Regions from separate parts of the Thalassospira sp. A3_1 genome, predicted to be linked through region 1. Evidence: riboswitches for the same ligand, from Rfam matches in the RefSeq annotation. Region 1 holds a riboswitch; the other holds the start of a gene.
What was found. Region 1 has a riboswitch for glycine ahead of gcvT (glycine cleavage system aminomethyltransferase GcvT). Riboswitches for the same ligand answer to the same signal wherever they lie in the genome.
Positions count from the first base shown of each region.

Region 2: another riboswitch for glycine. It lies ahead of J7395_RS07800 (L-serine ammonia-lyase); the one in region 1 lies ahead of gcvT (glycine cleavage system aminomethyltransferase GcvT).

Region 1 is NZ_JAGHQQ010000001.1:581,832-596,719, reverse strand. It holds gene J7395_RS02725 (acyl-CoA dehydrogenase family protein) at 1-801, opposite strand, end outside; gene ccrA (crotonyl-CoA carboxylase/reductase) at 956-2,236, opposite strand; gene J7395_RS02715 (protein meaA) at 2,538-4,595, shown strand; gene J7395_RS02710 (TetR/AcrR family transcriptional regulator) at 4,627-5,247, opposite strand; gene J7395_RS02705 (3-oxoacyl-ACP reductase family protein) at 5,353-6,093, shown strand; gene J7395_RS02700 (DNA-3-methyladenine glycosylase I) at 6,149-6,823, opposite strand; gene J7395_RS02695 (EAL domain-containing protein) at 6,860-9,259, opposite strand; gene rnhA (ribonuclease HI) at 9,476-9,919, opposite strand; gene J7395_RS02685 (homoserine kinase) at 9,926-10,900, opposite strand; gene ispH (4-hydroxy-3-methylbut-2-enyl diphosphate reductase) at 10,933-11,880, opposite strand; gene J7395_RS02675 (hypothetical protein) at 12,110-12,694, shown strand; glycine riboswitch at 12,931-13,054, shown strand; glycine riboswitch at 13,058-13,160, shown strand; gene gcvT (glycine cleavage system aminomethyltransferase GcvT) at 13,218-14,330, shown strand; gene gcvH (glycine cleavage system protein GcvH) at 14,496-14,867, shown strand; gene gcvPA (aminomethyl-transferring glycine dehydrogenase subunit GcvPA) at 14,871-14,888, shown strand, end outside.
Region 2 is NZ_JAGHQQ010000002.1:165,957-180,844, forward strand. It holds gene J7395_RS07760 (alpha/beta hydrolase) at 1-167, opposite strand, end outside; gene J7395_RS07765 (methyltransferase domain-containing protein) at 212-1,018, opposite strand; gene J7395_RS07770 (hypothetical protein) at 1,084-1,275, opposite strand; gene J7395_RS07775 (RNA pyrophosphohydrolase) at 1,362-1,937, opposite strand; gene J7395_RS07780 (divergent polysaccharide deacetylase family protein) at 1,977-3,443, opposite strand; gene J7395_RS07785 (S41 family peptidase) at 3,545-4,807, opposite strand; gene J7395_RS07790 (peptidoglycan DD-metalloendopeptidase family protein) at 4,846-6,192, opposite strand; gene gpmI (2,3-bisphosphoglycerate-independent phosphoglycerate mutase) at 6,173-7,765, opposite strand; glycine riboswitch at 8,040-8,139, shown strand; glycine riboswitch at 8,143-8,268, shown strand; gene J7395_RS07800 (L-serine ammonia-lyase) at 8,339-9,754, shown strand; gene J7395_RS07805 (dihydrofolate reductase family protein) at 9,906-10,439, shown strand; gene J7395_RS07810 (hypothetical protein) at 10,451-11,101, opposite strand; gene rlmH (23S rRNA (pseudouridine(1915)-N(3))-methyltransferase RlmH) at 11,199-11,657, opposite strand; gene rsfS (ribosome silencing factor) at 11,740-12,129, opposite strand; gene J7395_RS07825 (nicotinate-nucleotide adenylyltransferase) at 12,184-12,792, opposite strand; gene J7395_RS07830 (glutamate-5-semialdehyde dehydrogenase) at 12,789-14,075, opposite strand; gene J7395_RS07835 (ABC transporter ATP-binding protein/permease) at 14,382-14,888, shown strand, end outside.

The sequences.
Region 1 (14,888 bases):
GCCACCAAGGCGGATCAGTTCGGCGGCAATTTCGGACCGTGTGCCAAGCGAGCCGACTCCGATATAGCCGCGCGAGAGTTCCTCGGTCACGACGCACATCGCGGTTTTGCCCATGCCAAGCCCGCCGAATTCTTCGGGGATGGTCAGACCGAAAACGCCCAGTTCGGACATTTCGTTGATAATTTCAATCGGGATCAGTTCATCGCGTTCGTGCCAGCCATGGGCATGCGGGCTGACCTTTTCATCGACAAAGCGCCGGAACTGATCGCGCACCATATCAAGAGTTTCGTCTTCAAGCCCGGTTTCGCCAAAGCGGCCGGTATCAAGGCTGTCCTTGATCTGATCTGCGATGGCGCGCCGGGTGGCGTCGCTGTTGCCCGAACCGGTCAGGGTCGCGACCGCGCGGCTATCGCCAAGGGCGGCTATCACATCGCCCGGGACGCCAAGGGTTGAAAGACGGATGAACTCGCCCTGCGACATCGCAATGCCGCCCTGGATCTGCGCCAGATATTCGCCAAAGGCTGCCTGAAGGATCAATTGTTCAAGCGTTCCGAACTTTCCCTGTGCCGTAAGCCGATCCGCCCATGCCTTCATCTGCTTTAGGGCGGTGACATAGGTTGAAAACCATGCAAAGCCGTGGGCGGCATACTGGTTTTCATCCAGTGCGCTCGCATCGATTTTGCCATCTACCGTCACGATTTCGCGCATCGCGGTTTCGGCGGCCTGATGGACCGGGGCAAGGGCCGCCAGCGCATCATCGCAAAGCCGGGTCAGTTCGGGCAGCAGGGCTTTATCGCTCATTGGTCTGATCCTCGGGTTCGGTCCATCTGGTGCATGAAGCAGACTATCATTGTTGTCATGCCGGTTCGGCAAGGATTGAAAAGTGGCAGCCCCGATGCGGATCGGGCGAGAACGCATCAGGGCCACCAACGGTCAGTCGACGCTTTATGTGGGCTTAGGCGTCGACTGCTTCTTCAAGGGTTCGCATGCCCGGGCGTTTGGCCTGAACCAGAACGGCCATGTTTCCCGGTTTGTGTTCGTTGCGCATCATTTTCATATGTGCGCGCGGAATATCGTCCCAGCCAAGTACTTCGGACATGCTGGGATCAATGCGCCGTTCAATCACAAGCTTGTTGGCCTGGGCTGCCTGTTTCAGGTTGGCGAAGTGGCTGCCCTGAATGCGTTTCTGGCGCATCCAGACAAAGCGCGCGTCGAAGGTCAGGTTAAAGCCCGTCGTTCCGGCACAGAACACGACCATACCACCGCGTTTGACCACGTTGCACGATACGGGGAAGGTCTGTTCGCCCGGATGTTCAAAGACGATATCAACGTCATTGCCCTTGCCGGTGATGTCCCAGATCGCCTTGCCGAATTTGCGGACTTCTTTCATATAGTCGCCAAATTCCGGGCCATTCACGGTTGGCAACTGGCCCCAGCAATTGAAATCCTTGCGATTGATCACGGCCTTGGCACCAAGGCCCAGTACGAAGTCGCGTTTGCTTTCATCCGAAATCACGCCAATCGCATTGGCACCCGCGGTGGTGATCAGCTGGATCGCCATCGATCCAAGGCCGCCCGACGCCCCCCACACCAGAACATTGTGACCGGGGCGCAGGATATGCGGGCGATGGCCAAACAGCATGCGGTATGCGGTGGCAAGGGTCAGCGTGTAGCACGCACTTTCTTCCCAGGTCAGGTGTTTGGGGCGCGGCATAAGCTGCTGTGCCTGTACGCAGGTGAACTGGGCGAATGATCCGTCCGGTGTCTCGTAACCCCAGATGCGCTGGGTGGGGGACAGCATCGGGTCACCGCCGTTGCATTCCTCGTCATCGCCGTCATCCTGATTGCAGTGAATGACGACTTCATCGCCGACTTTCCAGCGCGTGACCTTTGACCCGACCGCCCAGACAATGCCCGACGCATCCGATCCGGCGATATGATAGGGCAGGTCATGCACGTCAAAGACCGAGATCGGCTTGCCGAGCGATGCCCACACACCATTATAGTTCACACCCGCCGCCATCACGAGGACGAGGACCTCGTGACTGTCGGGCTGAATGACCGGCAGGACTTCGCATTGCATGGCGGTATCAGGTTCGCCGTGGCGTTCGCGGCGAATGGCCCAGCCATACATATTCTTTGGCACATGGCCCAGTGGTGGAATCTCGCCGATTTCATACAGGTCTTTTTCTTCATGACCACCACGGAACGGCAGAACTTCAGCAGTCGTATTCATGGCCTTCACTCCTTGTTCGGGTCGATCCGAATCGCGCTGTAAAAGGATGGTAATAAAATTATCCTGTGTTGCGCTGCGGTCGACGAATCCTCCAAGCCACGGATTTTGTGATATTTTCCCTGAAATGCACCGGTTTCCCTTGGTTTCTGGTTGGGGTTCCCGAATGCTTTCTTAGTTTTCGCTTTTATCGCGTTGCACAAATTGTTATATAATTATCCAACTGATGTCCAGTAGGTAATTTAATAACGTTTCTTTGTAATAAACAAAAAGCTTTTGGGTAATAAAGATACGCGAGGTCGGCATGTCGATGGAAAATCAACGCAGTGCAGCAAAGTCGGAACGCGATCGCCCGTGGCTGATCCGGACTTATGCCGGGCACAGTTCGGCCAGCGCATCGAACGCGCTGTATCGGCAGAATCTGGCAAAGGGGCAGACGGGGCTGTCGGTTGCGTTCGATCTGCCGACCCAGACCGGCTACGATTCGGACCATATTCTGGCGCGCGGCGAGGTCGGCAAGGTCGGCGTGCCGGTATCGCATCTGGGCGACATGATGACCCTGTTTGACGGCATTCCGCTTGATCAGATGAACACATCCATGACAATCAACGCGCCGGCGGCGTGGTTGCTGTCGTTATATATTGCCGTTGCCGAAAAACAGGGAACGCCGCGCGACAGCCTGCAGGGGACGACCCAGAACGACATCATCAAGGAATATCTGTCACGCGGGACCTATATCTTTCCGCCCGCACCCAGCCTGAAGCTGATTACCGATGTTGCGGCCTTTACCTATCGCGAGGTGCCGAAATGGAACCCGATGAATGTGTGCTCGTACCATTTGCAGGAGGCCGGAGCGACCGCGGAACAGGAACTGGCCTATGCGCTGGCGACCGCGATTGCCGTGCTTGATGCGGTCAAGGCATCCGGTCAGGTACCCGAAGAAGATTTTGCCAAGGTTGTCGGGCGCATTTCATTTTTCGTCAATGCCGGCATCCGGTTTGTGACCGAGATTTGCAAGATGCGGGCATTTTGCGAATTGTGGGATGAAATCACGCGGGATCGTTACGGCATCGCTGACGAAAAATACCGCCGGTTCCGCTATGGCGTGCAGGTCAACTCGCTTGGTCTGACCGAACAGCAGCCTGAAAACAATGTGTATCGCATCCTGATCGAAATGCTCGCCGTGGTGCTGTCGAAAAATGCGCGTGCGCGTGCCGTGCAGCTTCCGGCGTGGAACGAGGCCCTTGGTTTGCCGCGCCCGTGGGATCAGCAATGGTCGCTGCGCCTGCAACAGATCATGGCCTATGAAACCGATCTTCTGGAATATGATGACCTGTTTGACGGCAATCCGGCGATTGAACGCAAGGTCGGATTGCTTAAGGAAGGGGCACGTGCGGAACTGGCGAAAATCGATGAGATGGGCGGGGCGATTACGGCGGTGGATCGCGGTTATATGAAACAGGAACTGGTGCGATCCAATGCGCGCCGTCTGGCCGATATCGAAACCGGGCTGACCAAGGTGATCGGTGTGAATGCCTATACCGAAACCGAAGCATCGCCCCTGACATCGGGTGAAAAATCGATCCTGACGGTCGATGACATGGCCGAACAGGAACAGATCGAAAAACTGAAAGAATGGCGATCCGGCCGGGATCAGGCCGCTGTTGCCAGAAGCCTTGCCGATCTTGAAGCTGCCGCCCGCGAAGACCGCAACATCATGGAAAGTTCGATTGCCTGCGCCCATGCCGGGGTCACGACCGGGGAATGGTCCGAAACGCTTCGTCAGGTGTTTGGCGAATACCGTGCGCCGACCGGCATCACATCGATGATCGTGACCGGGGATGAAGAAGACATCAAGAAACTGCGCAGTCGTGTGGATGAAGTTTCCGAAAAGCTTGGCGAACGGATGAAGATGCTGGTCGGCAAACCGGGGCTGGACGGCCATTCCAACGGGGCGGAGCAGATCGCGGTCAAGGCGGGCGATGCCGGGATCGAGGTGCTTTATGATGGCATTCGCTGGACACCTGATGAACTGGTGCGCAATGCCATCGACGAAGGCGCGCATGTGATCGGGCTTTCGATCCTGTCAGGGTCGCATGTGCCACTGGTGCGCGAAGTGGTGAATGGTTTGCGCACACACGGGGCGGGGCATATTCCCGTCGTCGTTGGTGGCATCATCCCGGATGCGGATATGCTTGTCCTGCGCCAGATGGGTGTTTCGGCGGTGTATACGCCCAAGGATTACCAACTGGTCCGGGTGATTTCCGAAATTGTCGATCTGGTGGATCGCAAATCGACCGAACATCCGGCCCCGCGTAAGGTTGAGGGCAAGCCGGAAGGGGCCGGAACTGCGATCTATTGATGGTGGCGTTTGATTGCTGTGGGGGCCGGTTTCAGGCTTTGGCCAATGAGGTGCTGATCAGGCTTGGCCAGGTTGCCATGGCGGCATCGGCAACGGCGATCAGTTCGTCGCGCGTTGCGCCATCGCGGGCCTGGATCGACATGCCATGCTGCACGGTCGCGTAATAGTTCGCCATTTTATCGATATTCGTACCGCGCGGGATATCGCCGCGATCCAAGCCTGCTTCATACAGGTTTTTCAGGATTTCCGTCACCTTGCGACGATGGCCGCGCAGGGTCTGATTGACCGTTGCGTGGTTTGATTCCGCCTGTGGTGCGGCCAGAACAACCAGACAGCCATGCGGTGTATCATCGCGGGTAAAGGCATTGGCGGACGCGATCAGGACATGCTGTGTCGCCTCCCGTGCCAGTTTGAACCGGTCCAGATTTCCCCAGATCGATGCGCCATAATGCGTGGCGTAATGCGTTATGACCTCGTCAAACAGCATTTCCTTGCCGCCAAAGGCGGCATAGATGCTGGGCGGGCTTAGTGCCATGGCCGCGCTCAGATCGGCCATGGACGTGTTGTCATATCCCCGTTCCCAGAACAGGGCCAGGGCCTTGTTCAGGGCGTCGTCCCGGTCGAATGCGCGTGGTCTTCCGCGTGGCGCCATTTTGTGCTCGTCTAATTATGTAACGATCACTAAATAAATCACTTGACAGAGAAATGCAAGCCTGTCACGAATTATGTAGTGATCATTACATAAATGGAGTTCATCATGCAGAACCTTGCAGGAAAGGTCGCATTCGTTACCGGCGGCAGCCGCGGAATCGGTGCCGCCATCGCAAAACGTCTCGCGCGTGAAGGTGCCAAAGTCGCCATCACCTATGTCAGTGCGCCGGACCGCGCACGTGATGTGGTCGGTGAAATCGAGGCTGCGGGTGGTGTAGCATTGGCGATCAAGGCCGATAACCGCAAAGCACAGGAAGTCGAAGCGGCGATTAACGAAGCTGCCGCGAAATTCGGCAGGATCGATATTCTGGTCAATAATGCCGGGATTATCGAAATGGCACCGGTCGATGAATTAAGCATCGAACAGTTTGACCGGACGGTCGATGTCAATGTCCGGGCCGTCTTTGTCGCGACCAAGGCAGCACTGGCCCATATGCCCGATGGCGGTCGGATCATCACAACCGGCAGCAACCTTGCGCATCAGGTGCCATGGCCGGGCTTAAGCCTTTATGCCCTGTCAAAATCGGCCCTTATCGGATTTACCCGTGGCGCGGCCCGCGATTTGGGGCCGCGCAAGATCACGGTCAATGTCGTTCACCCCGGACCGACCGATACCGACATGAACCCGGCAGAAGGCGACATTGCCGATGCCGCGCGCAGCACCATGGCCATCCCCGATTACAGCGATGCCAATGACACGGCCGGTCTTGTCGCATGGCTTGCCGGGCCGGAGGCAAAGGTCGTCACCGGTTCGGAATTCACGGTCGATAGCGGCATGAACGCGTAACGGAAACGAGGTTTTCCGTTAAAGGCGAAATAAAGTTATCGGTGGGCTGGATATCTCAGCCCACCGATAATGCCAGTATCTGGCTGATCTGCGTCAGGGGGCGACCGGTTTCACCGTGCCAGTGGTTAATCGCGTCCTGAACGGCGGCAAAATCCTTGCCCGATGATGGCATTTTCGAAACCACGCCTTCACGGCCAAGGGCCTTGATCACGTCGTTGGAAAAGACCAGCGTATCGACCCCCATCCGGCGCAGGAACATTTGCCCGGTTTTGCCGCCAAGGCGCGATCCGCCTTTTTGAACGATGCGCAGATTGTCGCAATAATCGGCAACCTGCCAATCGGCGAACCATGCACCAATGCTGCCATGCTTATCTTCGATCTGGCACAGGAAATGGGCGTTCGGGCCAACGGATCTGATTTTCGGTGCATGGGCGACAAGCCCGTCGGTTGCCATCAGGCGATCAATATCCTCGTCATGCATCATCGACCAGCGGCTGATATCGAACCCGTCATAGGCGGTTTCGAAATTCGGCCATTTGTTTTCAATGACCTTCCAGCTAAACCCCGCCTGAAACACGCACATCGTCATGGCCGAAAGCCACCGGTCCGACGGGATTTTACGGATTTCATCGGGGGTCTTGGGCGTGATCAGCCGGGCATTGATGGAATCCATGCCACCCTTGAGGGCCGCCGTTTCGGTGATGATGTCGGTGAATGAACGCAACGGCATGACGCAATCCCTGTTGCCTGAAGCCTTAAAGCCCGGTCAATTCTTGACGGCAATCCGTGCCGTCTGGCGGCCGTGGCGTTCAAGAACCCAGTTTTCAAAGGTTGCGGCGGGCAGCGGTTTGGCGAACAGGAAGCCCTGAATGAAGTCGCATCCCTTGTCGCGCAGATATTCGTGCTGTTCGACTTCTTCAACGCCTTCGGCGACGACTTCAAGGTTAAGGCTGTGGCCCAATCCGATCACCGCATCGACAATCGCCTTGTCATCCATATCGACATGGATGTCGTTGACAAACGACCTGTCGATCTTGATCGATGAAACCGGGAAACGTTTCAGATAGTTCAGCGATGAATAACCGGTACCGAAATCGTCAATCGCGATCCGCACGCCAAGGCCCTTAAGCTCGTTCAAGGTCGAAACGGCTTTTTCCGGGTTGTTCATCAGGATCGATTCTGTGATTTCCAGTTCCAGCGTGCCATCGGGCAGGCGGGTCTGATCCATGATCTGGGTGACGGAACTGACCAGTTCGGCATCCTGGAACTGTGCCGGGGACAGGTTTACCGCAATACGAAGCCCCGGCAAGGTGGTTTCGCGCCAGATTTGCGTCTGTTTGCAGGCCTTGTTCAGAACCCATGCACCCAGCCGGTTGATCAGGCCGCATTCCTCGGCGACCGAAATAAACTCGCCCGGCAGGATCATGCCACGATCCGGGTGGTGCCAGCGCACCAGCGCCTCGGCCCCGACGACCTTTTCGGTGCGACAGTCGATTTTCGGCTGATAGTAAAGTTCAAGCTGGTCATATTCCAGCGCGTTGCGCAGGTCTTCTTCGATTGTTTTGCGTTCCTTGACCCGTTCATGCATTGACGGCAGGAAGAAGCGGTAATTGTTGCGGCCTTCGGCCTTGGCGGCATACATCGCCATATCGGCGTTTTTGACAAGCTGTTCGGGGTTTTCGCCGTCTTCGGGGAACAGGGTGATGCCGACACTGGCGGTCGAATGCAGGCGGATGCCACGGCAATCGAACGGCTGGGACAGTTCATCGATGATGCGCTGGGCAAGGGCGATGGTGTCTTCGATATTCTGAACGTCGGTCTGGATGATCGCGAATTCGTCGCCGCCAAGACGGGCGGCGGTATCGGAATCACGGATGATCCGTGACAGGCGCTGCCCCATTTCCTGAATCATCAGATCGCCAACATCATGGCCAAAGTGATCGTTGATGTCCTTGAACCGGTCAAGATCGACAAACAGGACCGTGACCCCGCGCTGGAACCGGCGGGCGGACAGCAATGCCTGACGCAGGCGATCCAGGAACAGGGTGCGGTTCGGCAGGCTGGTCAGCACGTCATGGACGGCCAGATGGCGCATGCGGGCTTCGGTCTGTTTGCGTTCGGTAATGTCGGTATAGGTCGCGACGTAACCGCCGCCGGGCATCGGGTTATGATCGACCTGAACCACACGGCCATTCGGGCGGGTACGTTCCATCCGATAGGGTTCGCGACGGCGCGCAATCGCGACACGGTCGGAAATCAGGGCCTGAATGCTAACATCGCCATACTCGCCGCGTTCGGCGTTAAAGCGCAGGATATCGGAAAGCGGCGTGCCTTCCTTGACCAGATCGCGCGGCAGGTTCAGCAATTCGATATAGCGTTCGTTCCAGACCATCAGGTTCAGGTCCTGATCGAACAGGCATATCCCTTGGCCGATATTGTGAAGGGTGGCTTCCAGAAGGGCCTGTTTGCGCTGGGCCTCTTCCTGTGCCTGCCCCTGCAGGGCGACCATTTCGTTATATTCGCGGATCAGAAGGCCAAGTTCATCCGCACTGTTCCATTCCACCGGGCGGCGGAGCCGGCCATGTTTGGTCATGCGGATGGAATGCAAAAGCCGGTTCAGCGGTTCCTTGATCGAACGCTTGTTCGCGATCAGGAGGCTTGCAGCCACAACCGCAATCAGCAGGCCGAACAGGATCATGTCGATCACGATCCGGCGGAACAGCAGATCCTGAACGCGGGCTTCTGTGAAGAAGATCACAAGTTCGCCGACATCATGGCGCACATTGTTGCGTTCAAAGAACACGCGACGCGACAGGCGCAGGGTATCGTTCAGTTCGGATTGGGAAACGCCGGTATGGGCGAATTCGGTCCCGTCAGCCCCCAGTGCCTGCACCGCGACGATATCGCGATCGCGGCTCATGGCGTTCAGGGCTGATTCAATATTGTCGACATCCAGATACCAGAAAGGTGTTGCCAGAACGCGGGCATTGATATCGGCCGTCTGTTCGATTTTTTCCGTCAGATCGTCGCGCAGCACAGTATAACTGACGTATCCGAAGACAACGAACAGGGCGAGGGAGAACAAGGAAACCAGCGGCAGCGCGATAAAAAGCAATCGGCTGCTAAGCGACTTCCGTTGTAAAAAGCCGTACGATCCGCGCGACAAGCGTATTTCTCCTCGGCACCCACTATCGATTAGTTAATGGCAACCATACTCGACCTTCGGGTGGGCTCCAATACCCCTAAGACTGTCATACTCAATCCGGAAGTCAGCCCAAAAGCAAGTTTGATTTCATTTTTTTCATATAGCGTTCACAAAAACTGTCCCGGTCCATCTATTTTGGATCGAAGTCCAGCAGCTTCAAGGACTTGTCGGTCAAGTTTATTTTGGTACGGCCTGTCGTGCGAGCTCGTCACACCGTTCGTTTTCGGGGTGCCCGGCATGTCCTTTGACCCAGTGCCATTCAACTTTATGAGGTTTCAGGGCATCCAGAAGCCGTTGCCATAGCTCGACATTCTTGACCGGTTTCTTGTCTGCGGTCTTCCATCCGCGTTTCTGCCATCCCCAAATCCACTTGGTAATTCCGTCCCGGACATAGCTGCTGTCGGTATAAATGTCGACGATGCAGGGGCGTTTCAATGCTTCAAGCGCACTGATCGCAGCCATCATTTCCATACGGTTATTGGTGGTTTCGGGATCACCGCCCGACATTTCCTTTTCCACCCCGCGAAATCGCAGGATTGCACCCCAGCCGCCGGGACCGGGATTGCCGCTGCACGCGCCGTCTGTGTAAATCTCGACGCGGTTGTCTTCGGTTGCCGTCATTAGATCCTATTCCTCGCCCAGGCCATAGGCGCCGGCACTGTCGATGCGCTGATGGAAACGCAGTTTATTGATGTATTCGCGCGGATTTTTCGGCGTGACCAGCGCATCCTTGGGCGTATTGATCCAGTCATAAAGCCGGGTCAGAAGGAACCGCAAAGACGCCCCGCGCGCAAGGATCGGAAGGGCGGCCAGTTCGTCATCGGACAGGGTGCGCACCTTGCCGTAGCTTGACAGAAGGTTTCGCGCCTTGGTGACGTTAAAGCTGTTATCGGGTTCGAAACACCATGCATTCATGCAGATCGCAATGTCATAGGCCAGCAGATCATTGCATGCGAAATAGAAATCGATCAGGCCGGATACATCGTCCTTTCCGGGGAAGAAAAACACATTGTCCGGGAACAGATCGGCATGGATGACGCCCGCGGGCAATTGATGGGGCCAGTTTGCTTCGAGAAAGGCCAGCTCGTCCTCGATCAGCTTTTCAAGGCCGGGCTGAACGCCATCGGCATCGGCACGGCAGCTTTCAAACAGCGGACGCCAGCCCTTCACACTCAGCGCATTGCCAAGATACATCTCGAAATCCTGACCGGCGGTATGCAATTGCGCCAGCGCGGTACCAAGACCTGTGCAGTGATGGGGCATGATCCGGCGTGGCGACATGCCATTAAGGAAGGATGTGATGGCGGCCGGGCGTCCGCAAAGACGGCGCAATGCAACCCCGTCCCTGCCGTGGATCGGCGTCGGGCAGTTCAGCCCCTTGGCCGACAGATGATCCATCAGGCCCAGATAGAACGGCAGATCATCGGGGTTCACGCGCTTTTCATACAGGGTCAGGATAAAGGATGCCTGATCGGTCTGAAGCAGGAAATTGGTGTTTTCAACACCCTCGGCGATGCCTTTGAACGAAATCACATTGCCGATATCGTATTCGGCAACAAAACGGGCGATGTCTTCGTCAGAAACGTCGGTATAGACGGCCATGTGATGTCCGGATTTCCTGGATCAGAGCTGGGTTAGCTGGCAAGCTGTCGGGGCAGCTTGAAGGTGACGTTTTCATTGGTCAAAGTCAGGGTTTCGACCGTGACGTTATAACGTTCGCGACAGGCATCAATGACTTCCTCGACCAGAATTTCCGGGGCGGAGGCACCGGCGGTAATGCCAAGGGTCGAAATGCCGTCAAGCTTGGACCAGTCGATGTCCTTGGCGCGTTCGACCAGAACCGAGCGGTCGCATCCTTCGCGTTTCGCGACTTCGACCAGACGGTTCGAGTTCGACGAGTTCGGCGCGCCCAGCACCAGAATGGCATCGGCATCGGTTGCGATCAGCTTGACCGCGTGCTGGCGGTTGGTGGTCGCATAGCAGATGTCTTCTTTCTTCGGGACCTCGATCGCGGGAAAACGGCTTTGCAGGATCGAGATGATCCTTGCCGTATCGTCCAGCGACAGGGTGGTCTGGGTCACGAAGGCAAGGTTTTCCGGGTTTTCGACCTGCAGGTTTTCGGCGTCTTCCTCGGTTTCGATCAGGGTCATGCTGCCCGGTGGCAACTGGCCCATGGTGCCGATCACCTCGGGATGGCCGGCATGCCCGATCAGAAGGATATGTTTGCCATCGGCATGGTGGCGTTCCGCCCCGCGATGGACCTTGGAGACCAGCGGGCAGGTCGCATCAAGATATTCAAGCTTGCGGCTTTCGGCGGTTTCGGGGACGGATTTCGGCACCCCGTGGGCGGAAAAGATCACCGGAACCCCGTCGGGAACCTTATCAAGTTCATCAACAAAAACAGCCCCCATGTCGCGCAGGCGGTCGACCACGAATTTGTTGTGGACGATTTCGTGGCGGACATAGACCGGCGCGCCGTACTTCACCAGCGCCTTTTCGACGATCTCGATCGCGCGATCCACCCCGGCGCAGAAACCGCGCGGGTTGGCAAGAATGATCCGAAGGTCGGCTTTGTCAGACATGATACGGGTCCGAATGTTCATGAGGTGTGCCATGCGATGGCACGGTTATTCAAATGTCTTCGTTACATAACCCGCCAGCACCGGACGTGCAATGACAGACACCATGCAAAGATGGATGTGGATGCATGTATTGGTGGCAATTGTTGTGAATGCACTGATTTCAAACGGAAGCGGGTTGTGTCGCCATATCGGAGCGAATAGACTGCGCGCGGCTGTGCCCGGATCGGGCATGACAGCGAATTTGACCAGTTCTATAGAGGCTTGGATGACGATTGCGAACGGACTGCGGCGTATTTGTGCATTGGGTTTGGTGTCGTTTGCCGGTTTCCTGGCAGCGTGCGGCACGTTCGAAGAGCAGCCGGTCCCGGCATGCCCGCGGGCCTTTTTGCCCAATGATACCGCCCGTCTGGTGCAGTTCAACGGTCAGGGCAGGGATCTGACCGATGTGATCCTTGAAGCCGAATTTGGCGGATATCTGGGCGATTGCGGCTATGACCTTGATGACAAGGTTCTGAATGTCGTCATCAGCCCGATCATCAATGCCGAACTGGGCCCGGCAGCGCAGGGGCGCAACGCAAAACTCCAGTATTTCGTAGCCCTTAAGGACCCGTCCGGCGAGTTCATCCAGAAGAATCTGTTTGATGTCGACATGGTCTTTCCGAGCAATTTGAACCTGGCGCGCTATCGTGACGAGCAGGTGACCCTGAACGTGCCGCTGGACGATGTCTGGGCCGGTCCGGATTACGAGATTTACCTTGGCTTCCAGCTGAGTGCCGATCAGCTCGATTACAATCGACGCTTCGGAAAAAATTAATAATCCGGCCTATTATTCATTTTTAGTGAGTAATCAAATCCCGCCCGCATCGCGTGGCGGGATTTTCGTTTTTGGACAAAAGTTCGTTTTCGGTAATCCTCATACGAAATAATGGACATTTGCCGGAGGGGCCAAAAAAGGGCTTTTAATCCTCATACCAATGGGTGGGGTCGAAAGGATATGATTTTTGGGGCTGGTCTGGTCGGATTCAAATCCGTATAAGGGGGCATACCCAAATGATCCCCGTGGGAGAGTGCCACGGTCTTGATCGATGTGCGTGATTGCATCGATAGGGATTGCGCGGACGCCGAAGGAGCAACCACCCCGGAAACTCTCAGGCAAACGGACCGCGGGGAGATGGGACTCTGGAAAGCAGGCGGCATTGAAAATCGATGTGCGCCTCGCCGAAGATGTAAGCAGACCGGTGTCCAAACCGGCTGTGATTCTTTCAGGCTCCAAGACAGAGGGGGACGTGGTTGGCCACTGGTCGGCTATGTTTCGCAACGCCTGTCTGGAGACCTTGATGGCCGATCATCAAACCGAACTGCTGAAAACCGCCCTTTATGATTTGCATGTGGAACTGGGTGCCAAGATGGTGCCGTTTGCCGGTTACGACATGCCGGTGCAATATCCGCTGGGGGTGAAGGGCGAACATCTGCATACCCGTGCGAAGGCCGGTCTGTTTGACGTTTCGCATATGGGGCAGGTTCGCCTGACCGGTGAACATCGCGTGGCCGAGCTGGAGAAGCTGGTGCCCGGTGACATCGCGATCCTGAAACCCGGCCGCACCCGTTATTCCGCATTCACCAATGACGATGGCACGATTTTGGACGATCTGATGATCACCAATGCGGGCGACAGCCTGTTTCTGGTGATCAATGCCGCGTGCAAGGATGATGACATTGTCCATATGCGAGCCAATCTTGATAACGGTGTGGAGCTGATCGAGATTGACGACCGCGCATTGATGGCCTTGCAGGGACCGGACGCCGCCCGCGTGCTGGCACGGTTTGCACCGTCGGTTGCCGAGATGAAATTCATGAGCTTTGCCGAGATCGATATTGCCGGTATCGCGTGCTTTGTCACCCGGTCGGGCTATACCGGCGAAGACGGTTACGAGATTTCCGTGCCGAATGAGCGCGCCGAAGAACTGGCGCGCAAGTTGTTGGCGGAGGAAGAAGTCGAGGCGATTGGCCTTGGCGCGCGTGATTCGCTGCGTCTTGAAGCCGGTCTTTGCCTGTATGGCAACGATATCGATACCACGACCACCCCGGTCGAAGGCGACCTTAACTGGATCATCAACAAGCGCCGCCGCGAGGAAGGCGGGTTCAAGGGAGCAGACATCATCCTTGATCAGCTTGCCAACGGGGCGGATCGCAAACGTGTCGGGATCAAGCCCGAAGGCAAGGCACCAGCGCGTGAACATACCGCTGTCCTGAACAGTGACGGTGAAGAAATTGGCGAAATCACCAGCGGTGGTTTCGGCCCGACCGTGGATGGCCCGATTGCGATGGGATATGTCGCAATTGAATTTGCCGCCCCGGGTACCAAAGTCGATCTGATGGTGCGCGGCAAGGCCCGCCCGGCGGAAATCGTCGAGCTGCCGTTTGCACCGCACCGTTATTATCGCGGCTGATCGCCAGAACGGATCGGGCGGGCGGCGCGACGTTGCCCTTCCGGGATAAAAATAGCGGAACAACCGGAACAACCGGGAAGCCGCAAAACCGGAACATCCCGGAAAACGGGAAGACCGGACAGACCACAGATTTTAGAGACAACTGATCTTACAGGGACGATTACAATGGCTAAAAAATTCTCGCAGGAACATGAATGGGTTGAATATGAAGACGGTGTCGCGACCGTCGGCATCACCGATTATGCCCAGCAGGCGCTTGGCGATATCGTGTATGTCGAACTGCCGGAAGTTGGCAAAAAGCTGACCAAGGATGGTGATGCGGCAGTTGTCGAATCGGTCAAGGCCGCCAGCGACGTTTATGCGCCGCTTGATGGTGTCGTTGTCGAAGCCAACGAAGAGCTTGATGACAATCCGGCACTGGTGAACGAAGCCCCGGAAAGCGATGGCTGGTTCTTCCGCATGGAACTTTCCGATGAGTCCCAGCTTGATGAGCTGATGGACGAAGCTGCGTATAAAGACTTTGTCGAAGGCCTTTAAGATATGCGTTATCTTCCGCTA
Region 2 (14,888 bases), on a different contig from region 1:
AGGACGAAATAGGAATCCGTGAAATGCGGGGCGACATGATCGAAATCATCGGCCAGCCGCGCCAGACCGTGGCTCATGACAAGGGCCGGTTTATCCGGTGTGCCCCATGTCCGGGCATGAACTTCATAACCGCAGCAGGGAATAAAATGATCACGAAAGGCGGGCATGGATTGCTCCTTCGGATGCCCGCCAATAAAGCGGCGTGTCGGACTTAGGCGTCGCGTTTGCGGGCAATCATGAATAACCGGTTGAACGGAAACAGGGTGATGCCATCTTCACGCGGGGGATAGACCTGTTTCAAGCGGGTTTTGTATTTTTCGCAAAATGCGGCGCGCGCATCATCGTCGGGCAGGGCGGCCAGAACCGGCCGCAAGGCGGTTGACGAGGTCCAGTCAAACACCGGGTCTTCACCATGCAAGACATGGCAATACTGGGTCTGCCAAAGATCAATGGCATCACAGTCCGGGGAAAGAACATCGAAATAGTCGCCTGGCCGCATGATCCGGATTTGCTGGGTTGCTTCGGCAACTGCGTCGCGCCATTCAATTCCGGCTTCGCCAATTAGCTGATGACTGGGGGCCAGGAAATTGTTCGGCACCTGAATGGCCAACAAGCCGCCGGGTCGTAAAAATCGTGTCAGCCGCGGGAACAGTTTTGCATGTTCGGGAACCCATTGCAGGGCGGCATTGGAAAACAGGATATCGATTGGCTCGTCAGGCTCCCATTGCGCGATATCAGCCTGTTGCCATTCTATATTTTCATCGCATGTGCTGGCGGTTTCGAGCATTTCCGATGATGAATCAATCCCGACAATACGGACATCGGGATTTTCTGGTGTCCGATACGCCTGATCTAGCAATGCGGTGATTGAACCCGGTCCGCAGCCAAGGTCGACAATGTGACGCGGTACAAAGCCATCCGCCGGCTTGGGCAGGCGGGCGATCAAATCTTTGGCCGGGCGGCGGCGTTCATCGCCAAACAGGCCGTAGCGAACGGGGTCCCAGTGTGTATTGGTCATACCCTGATCCATACCGCGCATGGTCCTGAAAGAAAACCTTTAAGGCGATGCGAACCGTTTCGGCGTTACTTATGGGAGTCCTTTTCCTGCTGGTCATAATGTCCCTTGATCAACTGGAACATGAACAGCACCGCCCCGATGAACAGTGCCAGACCAACAAAATACGAGTAGCCGTCAAGCGAACCCGAGGCATAGAACAGGCCAAAAAGACCTACCACGATCGTCAGAACACCGAAGATCAAGCGATCCGCACCCATCTTAGAACTCCTCTAAACTTATGATGTATCTTGATTTTCTGCAATCTAGCGCTTTGCGCGCAGTGATCAAGAAATAACGTGGCGTCTTATGCCGTCCCCGAATTTCGAATTCTTTGAGGTACATCACGAAAGATTTCGACCAGTTGCAAATAAACCGGTCTTTTGAACGGCACGATCAGATCGGGCAAAGTTCCGAAATCGGTCCAGCGCCACGCGTCGAATTCGGGATGAGGCACATCGATTTTGATATGTTTTTCCTTGCCGGTAAAGCGCATGGCGAACCATTTCTGCTTCTGGCCACGATATTTGCCTCCAAATGCCTTGCCGATCAGATGGTCGGGCAGGTCATAGGTGAGCCAGTCGGGGGTTTCGGCAATGATTTCTGCCCTGTCGGTTCCGATTTCCTCGGACAGCTCGCGCCGTGCGGCCTGTTCTGCGGTTTCGCCGTCGTCGATGCCGCCCTGCGGCAATTGCCATGCTCCTTCAAATCCGATCCGGTTGCCGATCCAGACCTGTCCGTCATCATTGAACAGCGCAATCCCGACGCATGGACGATAAGGTAAATCTTCCGCTGTCAGGCCAGCTCCGCTGGTACTTTCGATCGGCTGATCCTTGTCCGGCTTGGCAGCTTTCTTCGACTTGCTACCTGGTTTCTTGGCCATTTTTACCCCCTTGTCCGCGTTTACGCGTCAGCTATGCCGTCAATTCTCGATTGTTTCATTTGCGCCGTCGCTGGTATCTTCCGGGGCGGCATTCTGCTGCGCACGTTCTTCGGCCAGTGCTGCTTCACGCCGGGCGGCTTCCGCCTCGACCGCAGATTGCGGTGTGACCTGCATCTTTGCAAGGGCCGAAACCGGTGCAAGCTGAACCCCTTGACGCGCAAGCCGTGCCGACCAGTTGCGAAGGCGCTGAATGGTGACCGGATAGGATTGCGCGATCCCGATGGCGACACCATTGCTTTTTGCCTGCTCAACCAGATCGTTCAGGCGGGCGTCAATTTGCCGTCGGCTTGGTATTTCGTCGATCATGATATTGCCTATGGCATTCGGGGTGTCGGCATTCGATGCCAGTTGTGCGCCAAGACTGATCGATCCTGAATTCGTGCCTTCAACATACATCAGGCCCGTCCGGTCGATGAACTCGATAACCGGGCGGATGGCACTGTCAAGGCTGCCAAACTTTGATCCAAGATAACTGACCACACCAGCATAGCCGGGGAATCGCGCCAGCAACCATTCCAGCCTGACAAGGTTTTCACCTTCCGGAAGGCTCGTCAGAAGCGCACGCGGACCGGGATCGGACAGCGGGAAGTCGATTGGCTCCATCGGCAACTGCAAGAATACTTCGTGACCCATCGCCCGAGCATTGGCCGCGACCTCGGGCAGATTGTTCGAATAGGGTGACAGCGCCAGCGAAATGTTCAGCGGCAAATCTTCGATTGCGGCCTGTGTTCTGTCACTATTCAGGCCGATACCGGTTACAATGATACCGACATAGGGTTGGCCTTCAACCACGGCAAACGGGCGTTTATAAGCATCAAACGGTGTCGTGCCATCATCGGCAATTCGCGGAATGCGCCCAAAGCTGCCTTCCTCATCCAGACCGGGAATGGGGGCCGGGCGCAAGGGATCTGGCTCTATGGGCTGATCAAGTGCGCCTTCCTCGGCAAGGGCGGCAAGTTCTTCGGGGGTCGGTGTTGTGCTGCCGTCGGTCGTGCCATCCTGTCCCGGTGTTCCAACCAGATCGGCAACGCCTTCAAGCTGTTTGGCAATGTCTTCTGCATTTTGCGGTTCGCCGGACTGGTTGGTGCCGGCATTAGCAAGGGCCTCCTGCTCGGCACGGGTGCGTTCTTCAACGTCACGCACGCCCTTGGCGATTTCTTCCTGAAGTTCGCGTTCGGAACCGGGAACAGCAGCGATTGTTTTCGGGCTGCCCAGATGGAACAGCCGCCATCCGGTTTCTGGATCAAGGATCGGGATCAGGCCAATTGCCGCGGCCCCGATGGGACTTAGAAACAGGGCAACGATCAGGAGCTTGGACAACCACCAGCGCCGCGATGGCGGACGCTTGGGCAGGCGTTCCCACTGGACCTCAATCGGCAGCTCGTTAAAGGGAAGATCCTCGTCAGACAGGGTGTTTGAAACATCATCTGTTTCTTCATCGCCCATGTCATCGAGAGGATCCCGTTCCTTCTTTCGGCCAAACCGCAAGGATTTTATGAGTTTCCTGATCACGAAAGGTCAGTCTCTTTCGGTATTCGGTTCGCACCTCACCCTTGCGGGCGGGGTGCGAACAGGGCAATGCCCCGGATCATGTCAAGTGCACGTGACAACTGATAATCCTCCAGCGCGATTTCCTCGGCGGCACTGCGGCGATCATTTGCATCGCTTTGAGCATTGCTGATGGTTTCGTCCTCGTTGCGCAAGGCACCGTTAAGGTCGGCTTCGGACCGGCGCTGGGCGGCTTCGATGCTCTCTACACGTGCCTGTGGTACGATGATATCAGGCACAATGCCGACTTCCTGGATCGATTTTCCCGACGGCGTGTAATAGCGCGCTGTGGTCAGGCGAAGTGCCACGTTGCCCGGCATCGGCAGGATGGTCTGAACCGATCCCTTGCCAAAGCTGCGCGTTCCCATGATGACCGCCCGGCGGTGATCCTGAAGGGCACCGGCAACGATTTCCGATGCGGATGCCGAACCATCATTGACCAGTACAATCATCGGAAGCCCGTCGGCAAGATCACCTGGACGGGCGTTGTAACGTTCGGTGTTTTCGGTATCGCGCGGACGGGTTGATACGATTTCACCCTTGTCCAGGAACGCGTCCGAAACCGAAATCGCCTGATCAAGCAATCCACCCGGATTGTTGCGCAGATCAATCACGAGGCCCTTCATTTCCGGGCCGATCTGATCGCGCATATCGGTGATCGCACGTTGCAGGCCGCTATAGGTCTGTTCGTTGAATTTGGTGATGCGGATATATCCGACATCGTCTTTTGCTTCGGAGCGGACCGACTGGATTTTGATCACGGCCCGGGTCAGCGTCACGTCAAACGGTGCGGCTTCGCCCTTGCGCATGATGGTCAGGCGGATATCGGTATTGACCTTGCCGCGCATCATCTCGACTGCCTCGTTCAGGCCAAGGCCCCGGATCGGTGTGCCGTCGATATGGGTGATGTAATCGCCCGGCTGCAAACCGGCTTTTTCGGCTGGCGTGTCATAAATCGGGGAAATGACTTTGACAAAGCCCTCTTCCATGGTGACTTCGATGCCAAGCCCGCCAAACTCGCCGCGGGTATCAACCTGCATTTCCTCGAAATTATCCATATTCAGATATGAGGAATGCGGATCAAGCGATGTGAGCATGCCGTTGATAGCAGCTTCGATAAGCTGCTTGTCATCGACTTCCTCGACATATTTCGATTTCACCTGTTCAAACACATCGCCAAACAGGTTCAGCAGCCGATAGGTTTCGGCCGAAGTTGTTGGTGAAGATTGCGCCAGCGCGGGCGAAGCAAGGCCCAAGGTCATGCCGGTAGCGAGTGCGAATACTGCCAATCGAGAGGTTTTCATCCACTTACCTTGCCGTTTTTCGAGGCCAGCCAGGGAAGCGGATTGACCGCTTCGCCGTCATGGCGCATCTCCAGATAGAGTTTAGGCGATATTTCACCCATTATTCCAACAGGTTCGCCCGCCAACAAATACTGTCCTACCACACTGTCGAGCCGATCAAAACCGGCGATAAGACTATGGTATCCTTCGCCGTGTTCGATAATCAAGAGGCGGCCATAGCCACGGAACGGCCCGGCGAATACAACTTTGCCGTCAAAGGGGGATACGACTTGCGCGTTTGGGCGCGTATCGATCTCGATCCCTTTGGAATGTGTAACCGCCAACCCGTCCGGTCCGCGGGACCGTTCGCCAAACAGTGTAACGACCTTCCCGCTTGCAGGCATACGCAATTGTCCGTGTGCCTGCGTGATCGAACTGCCAACGGCCATTTCTTCATCGGGGGCGGTTGACGGTTTGCTTGCCGGGGCCGTCTTTTCGGCAGGTGGGGCGGGTGGTTCGTTTCTGGCAATGGTCGATGGGGGCGGGGCAGGTTTGGGCTCTTCACGTTTGGCAATCTGGCGTTCCGGTTTCATGCGGGGTTCGGGAACGCCTTCTGCCCGCTTTTTCAGGCTTTCCAGAAGATCGCCCAGTGATTTTGCCTCGGTCGCCAGTTCATTGACGGCGCGCGATGCCATTTTGGCCTCGGCCTCGGTTTCCGAACGCAGTTTGCGCTTTTCGTTAAGCAGGGCGGCCAATGACTGGCGTTCTGCCTGTAATTCTTCGGTGGCGGATGCCATTTCGCTGCTGCGCGTGCGGATGTCTTCGCGAAGGGTGCCGATTTTTTCAAGTTCGGCCCGCAGATCACGAGCATGCTGTTCGACGCCGGGCAAGGCGGCCTTCAGAAGGATCGCGGAGCGCAACGTATCCTGGGGGCTGGTCGGAAGGGCGATCACGGCTTCTGGCGGAGTGGTCGACAGCCGCTGCAGGGCCATCAGGATGCGGGCATATTGCCCGGCTTTGTCTTCAAGGCTGGTGGCGGCGCGCTTTTCGCGGATTTCAAGTTCGGCAAGCTGGTCTTCAAGCTCGGTCAGCTTTGTCTCAAGGCGTTGGGCACGTCTGGCAACCGAAATGGCTTCGGATTGAAGCGCCTGTTCCTCGGTCCAGAGCTCTCGCGATTTGCGTGACAGGAATTCTTCCTGTTTCTGTTGTTCGGACAACTGGCTTTCAAGTTTATCAAGCTGGCTGTCGACCTTGCGCAGCGACTGCGCAAAAGAGGGCGCAGCCCCGCCCGCAATCATGGCTGCAAGCACAGCCAGCGCAGGCAGGGCGGTCTTGGAACGCAGATCAGCTCGCAAGAAGCGCATCATTCCCTTTCAAGCCCTTGATCAACGGTTTGCCGGTCATTTCCTTGGGCTGCGGCAGGCCGAGAAGCTGAAGCAACGTTGGCGCCACGTCGGCAAGGCGGCCATTTTCCAGTGTGACACCTTCTGGCCCGTTTACCAGAATGGTCGGCACCAGATTAAGCGTATGTGCGGTGTGCGGTTCACCGGTTTCCGGATCGACCATCATCTCACAATTACCGTGATCAGCGGTAACGAACATCACACCGCCCACTGATTTAACCGCATCAACAACCTGCCCAAGGCAGGTATCAACTGCTTCAGCGGCTTTCATGGCGGCTGAAAGAATGCCGCTATGGCCGACCATGTCGGGATTGGCAAAGTTCAGAATGATCGCGTCATAGGTTTCTGCCCTGATAGCAGCCACCAGCTTTTCGGTTACTTCCGGGGCCGACATTTCGGGCTGGAGATCATAGGTCGCAACCTTGGGCGAGGGGACTAGAATACGGTCTTCGCCTTCGAAAACCTGTTCTTCGCCGCCGTTAAAGAAGAAGGATACATGCGGATATTTTTCGGTTTCCGCAATGCGCAACTGTTTCATGCCCGCCCTGGAAACAACTTCGCCAAAGATATTTGGCAACACCTGCGGCGGATAGATCGCATCCATATATTTCGCATGGTCGGACGAATATTCGACCATGCCGGCCTGTACGGCGAATTTGATCGGGGTGCCACGGTCAAAGCCGTCAAAGTCCGGTGCGCAAATGGCGGCCAGAATTTCGCGTGCGCGGTCGGCGCGGAAATTGGTCATCAAAAGCCCGTCGCCATCTTTCATGCCGTCATAATCGCCAATTACGGTCGGCAGAACGAATTCATCCGTGGTATCGGCATCATAGGCCGCCTTGATCGCGGCTTCGGCACTTTCGGCGGTGCGGCCATCGGCGTAATTCTTGCCCTGCACCATCGTGAAGTAGGCTTGGCTGACACGTTCCCAGCGGTTGTCGCGATCCATCGCGTAATAACGCCCGGTGACGGTCACGATTTCAACATTGGCATCGCCAATCAGGGAGTGGAATTTTTCAAGGAATTTGGCTGCACTTTTGGGCGCGGTATCGCGGCCATCCAGATAGGCATGGATTTTTACCGGCACACCTGCTGATGCGATGATTTTGGCAAGGGCTGCCATATGGGCCTGATGGGAATGCACCCCACCTTCGGACAGAAGCCCTGCGATATGACAAATACCACCACTTTCTTTAAGCTTGGCGATGACTTTTTTGACCGTGTCGGTTTCGGCAATCAAACCGGTTTTGACCGCGTCATCAATTTTCGGCAGTTCCTGCATCACAACCCGACCGGCACCCAGATTCATATGGCCGACTTCCGAATTGCCCATCTGCCCTTCGGGCAGGCCGACATCCAGACCGCAAGCCTTTAAAAAGCCTGTCGGATTATTGGCATAAAGCGCGTCCCAAACAGGGGTATTGGCCAATGCAACCGCATTGTCCTTGCTTTCCTCGCGATAACCCCAGCCATCCAGAATGCACAGCACCACCGGACGCGGGCGCTTTACGGTATTTGATACAGTCACAATCATAATCCCACGAAGTAAGGTACACGAAATAAGGTAAAAGGCTGAATTACCGGTAAAGATGGTTATTTTCCGGTAATTTCACCATCCGTACAATGACGTCGGGCGCGGTGGGTCCGCCATCAGACGCTGCCAATCATAGCATTTTCAACGCGCAATCTATCATGAATGGAAGCATTGAACAGCCTTCCGGCCGGGTATTTTTTGTGCGGTTGCAAAGCTGCTTTTTGACAAGGCTTGCCACCTGCCTGTAATCTGGCATGCAACGGTGATACCTCGAATAACCGCGATGGGAGAGCCCGCTTTGATCCCGTGATCAGATCGGCGCCGAAGGAGCAATAGCCCCGAAAACTCTCAGGCAGATGGACCGTTGCGGATTGAGGCTCTGGAGAGAGAAAGCGGTACGGGGCCAACGCCCGGCACCATATTTCCACCGAAGGATGAAGCCATGTTGTCAAAGGCGGTTGTTTTTGGTGGCAGGGCGCACAATCTCAGGTCAAGGGACAGAGGGGGCAAGACACCGGTTCTATAACGTCGTGCGGCATTTTTCCGCATGACAAAGAGCCGTGGGAGGCCCTTTTGACCGAAGAAAACAAACAACGTCCGCAAGACGTTAACCTTTCCGTTGTCGATCTTTATACCATTGGGATCGGGCCATCGAGTTCGCATACCGTCGGTCCGATGCGGGCAGGCTATCGGTTCTGTCTGGAACTCGAAGCCCGGAACATTTTGGAAAAAATCGGCTCGGTAATTGTTGATCTTTACGGATCACTTGCCCTGACCGGCAAAGGGCACGCCACCGATACCGCGGTGATCATGGGGCTTTCGGGGGAACGGCCGCGTTCTGTTGATCCCGACCGGATCGCACCGACGATGGATGCGATTGACCGGGACCGCGAATTACAGCTTTACGGTCGCCATCCGGTTTCCTTTAACCGCGATACCAATCTTGTGTTTCACATGGCCGAAAGCCTGCCCGAACATCCCAATGGTATGCGGATCACCGCCTTCGACCATGATGGTGTTGTTTTGCACAAACAGGAATATTTCTCGGTCGGAGGTGGATTTATCGTCTCGGGAGATGATCGTGGGGCGGAATATTCCGGCGACAACATAACGCTGCCTTATCCTTTTTCCTCGGCCGACGAATTGATGGCGATCTGCAAACAGGAAAAGCTGTCTATTGCCGAAGTCATGGCCGAAAATGAAAAAAGCTGGCGCGAACCCGCCGAGACCGAGGAATTCGTTGATCGCGTGCATCGCGCGATGATGGATTGCATCGAACGGGGCTGCAAGTCGGATGGCATCCTGCCCGGCGGGCTGAATGTCAAACGGCGCGCGCGTAAACTTTACCTTGAACTGACCGAACGGCCCGAAGCGGGGCTTAAGGATCCGTTGACCGTGATCGACTGGGTCAATCTTTATGCCCTTGCGGTGAACGAAGAAAATGCTGCGGGTTCGCGCGTGGTTACGGCGCCGACCAACGGGGCAGCAGGCGTCATTCCCGCCGTGCTGCGCTATTACGAACGGTTCGGGGCCAATGTCACACAGGGAAAAATACGCGAATTCCTGTTAACCGCGGCGGCCATTGGTTCGATTTATAAAAAACGCGCCTCGATATCGGCTGCCGAAGTCGGTTGTCAGGGTGAGGTTGGTGTCGCCTGTTCGATGGCAGCCGGTGCCCTTTGTGCGGTTATGGGCGGCACGCCAGAACAGGTTGAAAACGCCGCCGAGATTGGTATGGAACATAACCTTGGCCTGACCTGTGATCCGATTGGCGGTCTGGTGCAGGTGCCTTGCATCGAACGCAACACCATGGGGGCGGTCAAGGCGATCAATGCCGCCCGTCTGGCGATGCGCGGTGATGGTCAGCATACAGTGTCACTCGACAAGGTGATCGAAACCATGCGCCAGACCGGTATCGACATGCAAAGCAAATACAAGGAAACCAGCCAGGGCGGGCTTGCGGTTAATGTCAACGTCGTTGAATGCTGATTTGCCTGTCGAAATGACCCTCACACACCTCCGAAACCATTGTTTTGGAGGTGTTTTTCGTCCGGCCCGATTCTTGCCACCTTGGATCTGTATTCTGATATGCTCAAGTAATTGATAACGGGGCAAAGACCCCGAACAGGTTGGGCAAAGCATGAAAAAGAAACTGTTCCGCATCTATATTGCGGTCAGTCTGGATGGCTATATCGCGCGCACCAATGGTGCGGTTGACTGGCTCGATGATTTCGATCCGGCCGAGTTCGATTTTGAGGGCTTTCTGGGCACCGTGGGAACACTGATCATTGGGCGAAAAACCTTTGATCAGGTGATGGAATTTGGTGAATGGCCTTATGAGGATCGCCGCACGATTGTTCTGACATCGCGCGATTTACCCGATAAACGTCCGGCCAATACAGAGGCCTATGGCGGCAGTCTTGTCGAACTGGCAAGACTGCTTCGCGATGACAGATCGGATACCGGCGATGTCTGGATCGTCGGCGGGGCCAGTGTCGTGACCCAGTTTCTGTTTGGCGGTCTTGTCGATCAGCTTGAAATGTTCATCATTCCGGAAATTCTGGGCGATGGCATCCGGCTGTTTGGCCGGGATGCTGCGGGCACAACACCGAAACTGATTGCGTCACAAAGCTATAAGTCCGGTGTCGTGCGCATGCAGTATGATTTGCGTTAAGCGACTGGTAGCTAAAGTTTACGAGCTAATTCGAGCAAATCTTGTTCCAGCTTTCCCTTGCTGTAACACTTTACGCCATCATTAGAGGTTCCGGTCTCCTTGGTTGCGAAGGTTATGCTGTGATTAATTGAGGTATGGTGATTGAGTGTTAAGCCGTTCTCAACAACCGATATGTCCAAGACATATCTTGCATTTGCTCGAACAAGGGTTACACCATTTTCTGTTGGTGCGATGTAAATATTCGCCCTGCCGTTTAAGGTCGTATCTCTTTTTCGCTCAATGACATGATTGGTCCCGTCTACTCCATACCAAGTGTTGGAATCCGCGGCTACCTCGTAGTTGAACGTTTCCGTGCCTTTTGCTGGGTGGCTGGATGTGAGTTTAGTTCGTCCACAGTTAATGTATTCTTGAGGGGGGCTCGCAGAAAAAGACACGTTTATAAGGCGGCTTTCTTTGGAGATATTGTTTATTACAAAGAAACTCTCGGATAGTGACGCTACGTATCCGTCCCAAACAGAGTTAAAGTCCCTTGATATTGTTGTTTCTGTGGAAAATTGGTTTGGCTGATTTGGTTCGAAGTAATCAAATTTACTGCTTGCACATGCAGCTAATGATGATACCAAAGTCAGAGCTAGCAATACTCGTGTGATTTTTGTTTGCATCAAAATCTTCCCCCGAAGCTTGAATTTGTCTGATTTCTCAGGATAGTGCTTTCGGGGTGACTTTAAACCTGTGCTTGTGAGTAGGTGGTTTGGCGGATTATTCCCGGTGATAGGGATGATTGGTCTGGATCGCGTGGGCGCGGAAAAGCTGTTCGGCAATCAGGGCGCGCACCAGCATATGGGGCCATGTCGCCTTGCCAAGTGACCAGAGCGTATTGGCGCGTGATTTGATGGCGTCCCCATGCCCATCGGCCCCACCAATGGCAAAGGCGATATTTCCGGCATATTGATCAATCCAGCCTTCAAGTTTTGCTGCAAAATCGATGGAACCGTATTCGTGCCCGCGCTCGTCAAGTGCGATCAGAAAGGCATTATCGGGAATGACGCCCAGCAAAAGCTCCGCCTCGCGGTCTTTGAGCTGATTGGGCGGAAGCTTTTTCTTTTCTTCGACTTCCCGCACGACAAAGGGCCAGCGCAGGCGCGCCGCGTAATGGTCAAAAAGATCTTTTTCGGGGCCGTTCTTCATCCGGCCCACTGCAGCAAGGGTAATTTGCATCTTTCCGATCCGGCTTTGGTCCGCATGGGGACCACCGATAGCCGATCCCCGCGGTGGTCAGGGCAAACCGGGGCGGACTGTATTAATACAGCCGCGCCGCCTGCTGTTTAAGCGCCGGGTTTTCAACGCCCCACATCTGTTCGATGTTGTAAAAAGCGCGAACTTCCGGACGGAACAGGTGAACGATGACATCGCCGGCATCAACCAGAACCCAGTCACCCTGTTCCTTGCCTTCGGCCATTGCACGGCCCTGGCCAGCATCTTTCAGCTTTTCGACAATATGTTCTGCCATTGACGCGACCCTGCGAGAGGACGAGCCGGTTGCAATGATCATATGATCGGCAAGGGAGGTTTTATCGGTCAGATCAATGGTGACAAGGTCTTCGGCCTTGTCGTCTTCGAGCGTGCTCTGGATAAGGGCAAGGAGCTCGCCCGGGGTCAGAGTCTTTTTTGCGGTACCTATGGTCGCCACCTCAATTTACGCGAGAAATCCCGATCCAATTCGGATTCGGGAAATTCCCGCCGGTCAAACCTGCCATCTGCCTTCGGCGCGGATTGCGGTCGAAGAGGCCGGATGGCGCTTTATTGGCAGGTAAACCCAGGCCGGAACATCGAGATCGGCCAGCAAACCCGCCCTGTCCGATGGGATGCGCCAGCGTTCCATACGCTTGGCCGCCGTCCCGGACAATGCCTTGTTAGAATACCCCTCACGGTCAAGGACCGCAATGGGAGCGCGCAAAATCAACCTGTCCCACCATTTCCATTTATGAAACTGGGCCAGATTGTCCGCCCCCATCAGCCATACGAACCGCGTTCGGGTAAAACGACGCTGCAAGGCTGCGAGAGTGTCGGCCGTATAGCGGGTTCCAAGTTCTGATTCAATTGCAGAAACAACAATGCGGGGATGCTTTGCCATCATCAATGCCGAATCGAACCGGTCGGCAAGGTCTGCCATGCCCTGCGTCGGCTTTAGCGGGTTTTGCGGTGACACCAGCCACCAGACCGCATCAAGACGCAGGCTTTTCAACGCTTCAAGCGATATATGCAAGTGCCCTTCATGTGCCGGATTAAAGGACCCGCCCAGCAATCCGACGCGGGGCGGGGCACTATGGCTTCTGGGCGTAGAAAAGCTCATGGGCGGGTCTGGCCGGTGCCGCGCACGATGTATTTATAGCTGGTCAGCTGTTCGACTCCGACCGGACCGCGTGCATGCAGCTTGCCCGTCGAAATGCCGATTTCCGCCCCCATGCCAAATTCGCCGCCATCGGCAAACTGGGTCGATGCGTTGACGATCACGATGCCGGAATCAACACCGTTCAGGAAAGTCGCGGTCGCATCGGCATCCTCGGCCAGAATCGCATCGGTATGGTGCGATCCATATGTGTTGATATGGCTGACTGCCTCATTGACTCCGTTGATGACCTTGATCGACACAATCGCATCAAGATATTCGGTGACCCAATCCTCGTCCGTTGCAGGCAGGATGCGCGCATCCACCTTCTGCGCGAGGGCATCGCCGCGCAATTCGCAACCCTTGTCGGCAAGGGCGGTGGCAATTTTCGGCAACAGATTATCGGCAACCGCCTGATCGATCAGGATGGTTTCGGTCGCGCCGCAAATGCCGGTCCGACGCATTTTGGCATTCACCACGATATCAACGACTTTGGTGACATCCGCACTGGCATGGATATAGGTATGGCAAAGCCCTTCCAGATGCTTGAACAACGGAATGCGGCTTTCATCGGTTATCCGAGAAATTAGCGATTTGCCACCGCGCGGGACGATGACATCAATATAATCGGACAGTTTCAGCATCTCGCCAACCGCGACGCGATCCGTAACCGGGATCATCTGAAGCGCATGTTCAGGCAAACCGGCATCGAGAATACCGGCAAGCATGCAATCGAATATCGCACGTGATGAATGGAAGCTTTCCGAACCGCCGCGCAGGATCGCGGCATTGCCCGATTTAATGCACATGGCACCGGCATCGGCGGTCACATTCGGGCGGCTTTCATAAATGATACCGATCACGCCAAGCGGTACCGATACGCGTGCGATATCAAGCCCGTTGCGCTCCGGGCTCCAGCGGGCCAGTTCGCGGCCAACCGGGTCGGCAAGGTCCGCAACCGCCTCGACACCGGCTGCCATGCTTTCGATGCGCGTGGGATCAAGCGCGAGGCGGTCCAGCAGTGCGGGCGTCAGACCCTTGGCGCGACCTGCTTCCATGTCGCGTGCATTGGCGGCCAGAATGACATCGGCATTTTCGCGCAATTTGCGTGCGGCCGATTTAAGGGCATCGGTTTTTGGTTCGGACGGGACCTGTGCCAGTTTCAGCGAAGCTTCACGGGCATTGATGCCCATGTCGCGCATTAATGCCGCGATGTTCTGGTTTTCGATGCTGGCAAGTGCCGTCATGGTCCTGGTTCCGTTCCTTGAAGATGTCCCGCGGGCCGGAATTGCCGGGGCGGGCTTATCGCAATTTTATCGACAATTTGACAAAATATCCCTCTGACCGCGCAACTGCAATCGTCTAGCGTCGATAAATCAATGTTTTGCGAACTATCCCGTAGACGGCAAGACACGCTTTCTTGTCCGGCTTGCTTGCCAAATCATTGATTACGGGCCATCTGTTGTTTTGGGAAAGCGGGACGTCAATCAGAAAGTCGGGGCTGTGTCGGACACGCCACATCATGCCCACCAGGGGATAAGAACGTGAAAAATATGGGTGATAACCAGCCATCAGCCCGCGCTGAATTTGGTGTTGTTAAAACTTTTCTGCCGTATCTGTGGCCGCGTGGCGAGTTCGAGCTCAAGACCCGTGTGGTGATCGCCCTGCTGTTTCTGGTCGGGGCGAAGATCGCCAACGTTTATGTCCCGGTTCTGTATAAATACGCGGTTGATGCCCTTGGCGGCGGCAAAGCCGGTGCCAGCTCCGCAGGGGGGGACACGACATCCCTGATCATTGTGCCAGTGGGGATGATCGTCGCTTACGGACTTGTGCGTGTTTTATCCTCGGCCTTCGGGGAATTGCGCGATGCTGTTTTTGCCAAGGTCGCGCAACGCGCCATTCGGACATCCGCCCTTGGTGTTTTTGAACATCTGCATGCCCTGTCGCTGCGGTTCCATCTGGATCGCCAGATGGGCGGGCTTTCGCGCGCGATTGAACGCGGGGTCAAGGGGATCGAATTCCTTTTATCCTTCATGCTGTTCAACATCCTGCCGACCCTG